Regions from separate parts of the Glutamicibacter sp. St.4D3 genome, predicted to be linked through region 2. Evidence: predicted binding sites of a transcription regulator. Region 2 holds the regulator's gene; the other holds the start of a gene.
What was found. The regulator LexA, encoded in region 2, represses DNA repair genes until DNA is damaged. The targets are predictions, from matches to a motif close to TCGAACANNTGTTCGA.

Region 1 (4,569 bases), 740 kb from region 2:
GAACGAGCCGATGCCCAGCGCGGCGCTCAGCTCGGTGCCGTCCTCCAGGGTCATCTTCTGGGTGGCGTTGTGGGTGTTGAAGCAGTATTGCGGTTCGCCCTTTTCGCAGGCGCGGCACTGGCCGCACACCGCGCGCCAGTTCAGGATGACCCGGTCGCCAACCTTGACGTTGGTAACGTTCTGCCCGATCTGGGAAACCACCGCAGTGGATTCGTGGCCCAGCAGGTACGGGTAATCGTCGCCAATCCCGCCCAACTTGTAGTGCAGGTCGGTGTGGCACACCCCGGTGGTCAGAACGTCGACGACGACTTCACCGGGCCCCGGATCCGGGACGATGATGTCCACGACCTCGACAGGGGCATCCTTGACGCGGGAAATAACGGCTTTAACCTTATGAGGCATGTGTTTTGGTCCCCTTAGATTGAAAAGTTGCAGGTCTTCTCGATGCTATCGGTCGCGCGCCCGGGTTTCTAGGATGTGTCCATTGCGCCCAGGTTTGCCGCGTCCCGGCGTGGAGTGCCGCGAGAGCTGCGGTGTGCTTGTCCGTTCAGGGCGTAAGAGTGTTACGACCGCGCGCAGGGTTAGGGCAATTGCTCGATCCAGCCGCGGATCCTTTGCAGTTCGCCCTGCTCCAGCAACAGCACAACCTGCATCCCGCTGCCGGTGGGCTGAAGCAGCGCCGCCTGGCCCTCGCCCAGGCCCGCTAGAGCAGCGGCGGCCGGGGAACCATTGCCCGCCGCCTTGGTGGTCGCCAGATAGAGCTCCGCCGGGCTGTTGTTCCAGGATTCGAGGATGGCGCTGCGTTCGGTGAAGAAGCTGCGCGCCTCATCCAAGTGGAACCAGCCGGTGAGACTCTGGGTGCTCAGCTCCATGACGGTGATGGGGGTGCGTTTCCTCACCCCGCCCAGCTGCCCGGTGGCGCGCAGCGTGTAGCCGTCGCCGTGCAGGGGTTCACCCTGGGCCAGTTGCTGCTGCTGTTGCTCCTCAGCCGCGGTGCGGCTCTTGCGTCCAAATAATCCCATGGGGGCCTTTCGAATGTTCTGCTCCAGGCGGCGAGCCCGCCGCGGTCTCAGCATGACTCTACAGTTCCTGTTTGCGGACCAGCCTCGGCGGCCGACCCAAACTGTCCGGGGCGCTGACTACTGTCGCTACTGATCGAACACGTGTTCGAATACAATTGATGGAGCAGCAGTTAGGAGTCAACCGTGGGCGTGTTCACCGAGGCGATCGAGGTTGCGTGCACTCCGGCCGGGGTGCCGTTGCGGGTGCGCTGGAAGGGGCATGAGTATCGCCTGGTGGCCGAACCGCATCGCTGGTTCGAGCGCCGCAAGTGGTGGGACGAGGGTATGCGGGTTCCGCGCGGCACCGGCGCCGGGGTGGTTGACTACGAGATTTGGCGGCTGCAGATCGCCCTGGGCTCCTCCCGCAGCCAGGGGCGGACCATCGATGTCAGCTTTGACCCGCAATCGGCGCGCTGGCGATTGATCCGGGTGCACCAGGAGCTGCCGCTGAGCGCGTAGCGCTTAGGGGTGGTGGCGCCTTCGGAGGGGCGGCTGAGTAGGGCGTGTGCCAACTGTTCGAAACTTTGTTCTAATAGGGGTCTGGAAAGTTTCGAAGGAATGCCCGCCCATGAGTTTCACCCACCTGAACGTCGTCTCGGCCTACAGCGCCCACTACGGGGTCGACACCCCGGCGCTGCTGGCCGCCCAGGCCAAGACCGATGGTGCCTGGGCATTGGGGTTGTGCGACCGGGACGGGCTCTATGGCGCGGTGAAGCACGTGGGCGCCTGCCTGGAGCACGGGCTGAGGCCGATCCTGGGGGTCAACCTGGCGGTTCTTGATCGGCAGGGACGCGCCGGTGGACGCATCCTGCTGCTGGCGCGGGGCAACAGCCGGGGCGCCGGGTACGCGGCCCTGTGCCGGGCGGTCAGCGCCGCGCACACCCACCGCAAGAGCGTGGGACTGAACCGCACCCAGCTGCGCGAGCACCTGGCCGGCGGCAACCTGATGGTGCTGCTGGGCGCGGAATCCGAGGTGGGCAAGGCCATCGAGGCCCGCAACTACACCGCCGCCCGCCAGCTGCTGGCCCAGTGGCGGAAACTGGCCGGCAGGCTGCTGCGCGTGGAGGTCACCACCCACCTCTCGGCCGAGGGGCAGCGCTACTGCCTGGGCCATGCCAGCAAGCTGGTGCGCCTGGCCGGGGAGCTGGGCATCACCCCGGTGCTGAGCAATGCCGTGCGCTATGCCGGCCCGGACGGGGCGGTCACCGCCGACATCCTGGATTCGGCCCGGGTGCTGCACAGCCTGGATGCGCTTGAGGAGCTGCAGCCCACCGGGCAGGGCTGGCTGAAAACCCCGCAGGAGATGCACCGCCTGGCCGGGGACATCGCCCGGGCCACCGAGCGCGGCTGGGCTTCCCGGCTGCTGCACGCCACCGAGCAGGTGGCCGCCTGGGCCGCCCTGGATCCCGGCCAGGACCTGGGATGGAAGCGGCCGGTGATCCCCGAGCACCGGATCATCGGGATCACCGGGGACGCCCAGCACCAGCTGCGCCAGCGGGTGCACGCCGCGGTGCCCCGGATGCTGCCGCACACCGATCAAGGGGTCATCGAGTCCCGGCTGGAATTGGAGCTGGGGGTGATCTCCCGGCTGGGGTTCGCCGGCTACTTCCTGACCGTCGCCGAGACCGTGCGGCTGATCACCGACATGGGGGTGCGGGTCTCGGCCCGCGGCTCCGGGGCCTCCTCGCTGGTGAACTTCCTGCTGGGCATCAGCCACGTCAACCCGCTGCAGCACGACCTGGTCTTTGAGCGCTTCCTCTCCGATACCCGCACCACCCTGCCCGATATCGACATCGACGTGGAATCCGCGCGCCGCCACGAGATCTACCACAAGATCTTTGACACCTTCGGCGCCGAACGGGTGAGCCTGATGAGCATGCAAAACGCCTACCGCGCCCGCGGTGCGGTGCGTGATGCCGGGGCGGCGCTGGGCATCGAGCAGGAGCAGGTCGATGAGATCGCCAAGCAGCTGTGGCGCTTTTCCGCCTCCTCCTTCCGCGAGGCGCTGGCCGAGAAACCCGAACTGGCGGCCCTGGCCGGGCGAATCAGCGGCAACCGGCAGCTGGACCAGCTGGTGGACGTCACCGAACGGCTGGACAGGCTGCCGCGGCACATTTCCATGCACCCGTGCGGGGTGATCCTCTCCGATGCCACGCTGCTGGAACGCACCGCCGTGCAGCCCTCGGGCATCGGGCTGCCGATGAGCCAGTTCGACAAGCACGACATGGATTTGATGGGGCTGATCAAGCTCGACGTGCTCGGGGTGCGCATGCAGTCGGCGATCGCCTACACCCTGGAGGAGATCAAGCGCCTGCACCCCAACCGGCAGGCCGTGGCCCGCGCCGGCGGGCACCGGAACGAGGAGTACATCCAGCAGGACGGGCACATCGACTTCACCAAGGTGCCCCTGGATGATGAGATCACCTTCGAGCTGATCCGCTCCACCCACACCCTGGGCTGCTTCCAGATCGAATCCCCGGGCCAGCGCGAACTGATCGGCAAGCTGGCCCCGCGCGAATTCAACGACCTGATCATCGACATCTCGCTCTTCCGGCCCGGGCCGATGCAGTCGAACATGGTCAAGCCCTACCTGGAGCACCGCCACGGCTTCGCCCCGGCCCAGTACCTGCACCCGGACCTGGTGCCGGCGCTGGCCGAAACCCACGGGGTGACCGTCTTCCACGAACAGGTGCTGCGCATCCTGAACGTGATGACCGGCTGCGACCTGGGGATGGCCGACGTCTACCGCCGCCACCTGGGTAACCCGCAGCGCGAACCGGAGGTCGAACGCTTCTTCCGCACCGCGGCCACCCAGCGCGGCTACGGCCAGCAGACCATCGACGAGGTGTGGGCGGTGCTGGCCGGGTTCGGCTCCTTCGGCTTCTGCAAGGCGCACGGGGCCGCGTTCGCGGTGCCCACCTACCATTCGGCCTGGCTGAAGGCGCATCACCCCGAGGCGTTCCTGGCCGGCATCTGGGAACACGACCCGGGCATGTACCCCAAGCGGCTGCTGGTCTCCGAGGCCCGGCGGATGAACATCCCGATCCTGCCGCTGGATGTGAACCGCTCCACCGGGCACTACCGGGTCGAACGCATCTACGACGGGGGTGCGCGCACCGCCCCGGTGGTTCCGCGCGCCGCCGGCACGGTGCGCCCCGGACAGTACGGGGTGCGCCTGGCCTTCCGCGACATCCACCAGATGAGCGAACGCGAGGTGCAGCGCCTGGTCGCCGGCCAGCCCTACGAGTCGCTGGCCGATGTGCGCCACCGGGCGGGGCTTTCCCGGCGCACCTACCAGAACCTGGCCGCGCTGGGGGTGTTCGACTCCCTGCTGGCCGGCACCACCCGGGCCGACACCATCGCCCACACCCAGTCCATGGCGCACAGCACCCTGCCGGTCAAGTACCGTCCCGGCCCCGGGCAGCTGGCCCTGCCGCTGGGGGAGCTGGAGCCGATCCGCGCCACCGGCACAGAGCTGAGCCCCAGCCAGAAGGTGCGCACCGAACTG
Region 2 (4,569 bases):
GGCTGAACGCGCTGTGCCTGGAACTGCACCAGCAACCGGCAAAACTTGCCCAGTCGGCGGTGGACTCGCTGACCCGCCAACTGCGCAGCGGTCAGGATTCGGTGCTTGGCGGCGGCCTGTACTGGTCACGCAAACGCGCGTTCAAGAACGTGCCGGTCAACGGCCCCGCGGCCCTACACTTCGCCCGCATCGGGGACCGGAAAACCGCTGGCGCGCTGGTCGACTGGATGCGAGAGAAGCTCTTCGACCCCACCCTGGGCCTCTACCTGGATGGGATCTATCTGGTTAACGCCGGGCATCGGCTCGAAGGACAGATCTACACCTACAACCAGGGCCCAATCCTTGGGGCCTGGCTGGAGCTCGGGGACGAACGGTACCTGCGCCAGGCCGCCGACCTCATCGACGCGGTGGACCGTGGGCTCACCGTTCCACAGCAGGGGCTGCGCCTGGAACAGGGCGGGGATGGGAGCCTATTCACCGGAATCCTCTGCCGCTACCTGGCGCTGGCCGCTACGGATCACCGACTGCCGCAGCAGGCGCGGCAAACCGCCGCGCGGCTCGTTTCCGATACCGCCGCCACCGTCCTGGACAAGCAGACGGCTCAGCTCTCGGAAGCCGTGCAGCGCTGGAGCATCCTCTCGGCCGCAGCGGTCGTCACGCAGAGCACCGACCTGAAACGAAGGACCTCATGAGCCTTCCACCGCAGGACTTGCCTCCGGCACGCAGCGGACTCATCGCAGTGAGTTACGTGATCTTTCGCCAAGCCGACGCCGTGCTGCTGCAACAGCGGCGAGGCACTGGTTTCCTGGACGGGTACTGGGGCGCTGCCGCCGCCGGGCATCTGGAGAATGGGGAAAACGCAGTAGCGGCAGCCATTCGAGAAGCTGGCGAGGAGCTGGGTGTACTGGTCTGCCAAGAACATCTTCACCCCCTGACGGTGCTGCAGCGCCCGGCTGCGGTCAAGGATCAGCCCGGCCGCGTCGACTTCTTTTTCGAATGCCGCACCTGGCAGGGCACACCCGAGATCCAGGAGCCGGACAAGGCCGTGGATCTTCGCTGGTTCGGGCTCGATGACCTGCCAATCCCCGTGGTGCCCCACGAAAAGGTGGTCCTTGAACAACTGCGCCTGCCACTGCCGGCCTTCACCTGCCTCGTCCCCTAGCGGACGTTTTCCGGATGAATTGATTCCCGGCTTGGGTGGGAGCGTCGAGCAGAGCCAAAACAAAATCCCGGTGTGCCGCGTTTGGTAACGCGAAACACCGGGACTGTGCCGAAGGTGGCAGGAAGGCTAGAGCGAACGCATCACCGAAACAACGCGGCCCATGATGGTGGCGCTGTCGCCCAGGATCGGTTCGTAGCGCGAGTTCTGCGGAAGCAGCCAGGTGTGGCCATCACGCTGGCGGAAGGTCTTGACGGTGGCTTCCTCATCCAGCAGGGCGGCAACAATGTCGCCGTTGTCGGCGGTCTGCTGACGGCGCACCACCACCCAGTCGCCGTCGCAAATGGCGGCATCCACCATGGAGTCGCCCGAAACCCGCAACATGAACAGCTCACCGTGGCCCACGAGCTGACGCGGCAGGGAGAAGACATCCTCGACGCTCTGCTCAGCTAGGATCGGACCACCGGCGGCAATACGTCCAACCAGTGGCACCATCGTGGTGTCCGCCGAGGTGCTCAGCTCAATGACCTTGGTCTCATCGGCCGGCTCCGGCTGGGCGGCCGGTTCCTTGGAAGCGGATTCAGACTCGTCGTTCAGCTGCAGCGGAAGCAGAATTTCCATGGCGCGGGGGCGGCGCGGGTCCCGCCGGATATAGCCGAGCTTCTCCAGCTGACCCAACTGGTGGGTTACCGAGGAGAGGCTGGCCAACCCGACCGAGTCGCCAATCTCACGCATCGAGGGCGGGTAGCCGTTGTTCCCGATGGCCCGCTGGATGGTTTCCAGGATCTTCTTCTGGCGGATGGTCAGCGACCGAGCATTGGCACGCGGAGTGCGTTGTGATGCTGACATGTAATTTCTGCCTTCCCTAACGATTGCGAGTCATGGCCGAGCGGTCAAACTGTCGGTGCTGACTGTTGTGATGTCCTCATGCTCGATTTACTTCGAAATCCTAGTGGATTTCGAAGCCTCTTTCAAAGATTTGTTCGAACTATCTAGACAAGTGTCGCCGAGCTCTGTTAGAAAAGATGTACTAGATCCGAACATATCTTCGAATGAGATGTTCGAACATTAGAAACTCGCATCACGCTCGTCCTGAGAGGAGATCGGCCATGGCCACTACGGCACTGGATAAAGATCAAAGCACCACACGCATGCGAATCCGCCTGACCCGACGCGGCTGGGTTGTGTTGATCGGGGTTCCGGTCTTCCTGCTGGCCCTGGCGGCAACTTTCCTGCTGACCACGTTCTCCAACTCCGTAATGGCCTCCGACCAGGAGCCAGCAGGCGTTGAAACGGTGGAGGTGACCGTCATTCCCGGGGACACCCTGTGGGACTTGGCCAGCGAATACGCGCAAGGCTACAACCAGGAAGATGCCATTCGCTACATCGGCGAAATGAACTCGCTGCATGGCGGCGTGCTGCAGGCCGGACAAACCCTGCAGATTCCGGTCCTGGACCAGCAGTAGCCCGCGGTTCATTGTTACCGCCTGGAGCGTCACTGATTCACTGCCAGCGGCCGCCCCAGCTTAGAATTACCGTGTGAAAGACCGCAGTGAACTGTTAAGTCAACTGCCCTTGCGTGAGAATCTCCGCGGGCTCTCTCCCTACGGCGCGCCGCAAATCGACGTGCCCATCCAGTTGAACGTCAACGAAAACACCCATCCACTGCCGCCGGCCGTGGTCGAGGCAATTGCACAAGAAGTGGCCAAGGCCGCCACCACCCTCAACCGCTACCCGGACCGCGAATTCACCGAACTGCGTGAACTGCTCGCCGACTACCTGGGGCATGAACTGCGTGCCGAGAACATCTGGGCGGCGAACGGCTCGAACGAAATCCTGCAGCAAATCCTCCAGGCCTTCGGTGGACCGGGACGCAGCGTCATGAGCTTCGTACCCACGTACTCCATGTACCCGCTGCTGGCCAGCGGCACCGACACCGCCTTCATCGCCGGAACCCGTGCCGCGGACTTCACGCTCAGCGCCGAATCGGCGGCCAGCCAGGTGCGCGAACACCGCCCGAACATCGTGATCCTCTGCTCACCCAACAACCCCACGGGTACCGCCCTGGGGCTGGATGTCATCCAAGCCGTCTACGAGGCGGCCAGCGAGAACAACGCGATCGTGATCGTCGATGAGGCCTACGCCGAGTTCGCGTTGGCCGGAACCAAGTCCGCGCTGGGCCTGCTGCCCGGCCGCCAGCGCCTGATCGTCACCCGGACCATGTCCAAGGCGTTTGCGCTGGCCGGGGCACGCCTTGGCTATCTGGCCGCGGCCCCTGAAGTCAGTGACGCCATCCGGTTGGTGCGTCTGCCCTACCACCTCTCGGCGGTCACCCAGGCCACCGCGATCGCGGCACTGAAAAACGTGGACGCGCTGCTGGCCGAGGTCGAACAGATCAAGACCCAGCGTGACCGGATCGTCACCCGGTTGACCGAACTGGGCCTGCAGCCCTCGGTCAGCGATTCGAACTTCGTGTTCTTCGGCGGGCTGCAGGATCCGGAAGCGATTTGGCAGGGCCTGCTCGAGGCAGGGATCATTGTGCGTAACAACGGGATCCCTGGCACCCTGCGCGTCACCGCCGGCACCGAGGCGGAAACCACCGCCTTCCTCGACCGGCTCAGCGAGCTGCTCGAACCGGCGCACCAGCAAACTGCCAGAAGCTAGCGAAGGAAGAAGATGTCTGCCGAATCCCTGGGCGGCCGCAAAGCCCGCATGGAACGCGTGACCAGCGAATCGTCCGTGTTCGTCGAACTTGACCTGGACGGCACCGGCAAGTCCGAGATCAGCACCTCCGTGCCGTTCTTCGACCACATGCTCACCGCACTGTCCAAGCACTCGCTGATCGACCTGACCGTGCGCGCCACCGGCGACACCCACATCGACGTGCACCACACCGTGGAGGACACCGCCATCACCATTGGCGAGGTGCTGCGCACCGCCCTGGGCAACAAGGCCGGCATCCGCCGGTTCGGCACCGCCTACGCGCCGTTGGACGAGGCCCTGGCCCGCGCCGTCGTGGACATCTCCGGGCGGCCCTACCTGGTGCACGGCGGGGAGCCGGCCGGCCAGGAATACCACCTGATCGGAGGGCACTTCACCGGGTCGATGACGCGCCACGTCTTCGAGTCGCTGACCTTCCACGCCCAGATCTGCGCCCACATCGAGGTACTCTCCGGGCGCGACCCACACCACATCGTTGAAGCGCAGTTCAAGGCCCTGGCACGGGCGCTGCGCGAAGCGGTGGAAACCGACCCCCGCATGGGGGACCAAATCCCGTCCACGAAGGGTGCGCTGTAGGTGGGAAGTAAAAACGTAGTCGTCCTGGACTACGGGTCCGGCAATGTCCGCTCTGCGGTACGCGCCCTGGAGGCGGCCGGAGCCAACGTGGAGTTGACCGCCAACTCCACCGC

Region 1: the regulator LexA is predicted to act here: its motif matches at 1,578-1,593, upstream of AC6I21_RS08100 (DNA polymerase III subunit alpha).

What each region holds. Positions count from the first base shown of each region.
Region 1 covers NZ_AP039380.1:1,765,712-1,770,280, reverse strand. The annotation lists gene AC6I21_RS08115 (S-(hydroxymethyl)mycothiol dehydrogenase) at 1-402, opposite strand, end outside; gene AC6I21_RS08110 (hypothetical protein) at 582-1,022, opposite strand; gene AC6I21_RS08105 (hypothetical protein) at 1,206-1,520, shown strand; gene AC6I21_RS08100 (DNA polymerase III subunit alpha) at 1,630-4,569, shown strand, end outside.
Region 2 covers NZ_AP039380.1:1,020,721-1,025,289, forward strand. The annotation lists gene AC6I21_RS04695 (glycoside hydrolase family 76 protein) at 1-692, shown strand, start outside; gene AC6I21_RS04700 (NUDIX domain-containing protein) at 689-1,162, shown strand; gene lexA (transcriptional repressor LexA) at 1,289-2,008, opposite strand; gene AC6I21_RS04710 (LysM peptidoglycan-binding domain-containing protein) at 2,269-2,625, shown strand; gene AC6I21_RS04715 (histidinol-phosphate transaminase) at 2,699-3,823, shown strand; gene hisB (imidazoleglycerol-phosphate dehydratase HisB) at 3,836-4,456, shown strand; gene hisH (imidazole glycerol phosphate synthase subunit HisH) at 4,457-4,569, shown strand, end outside.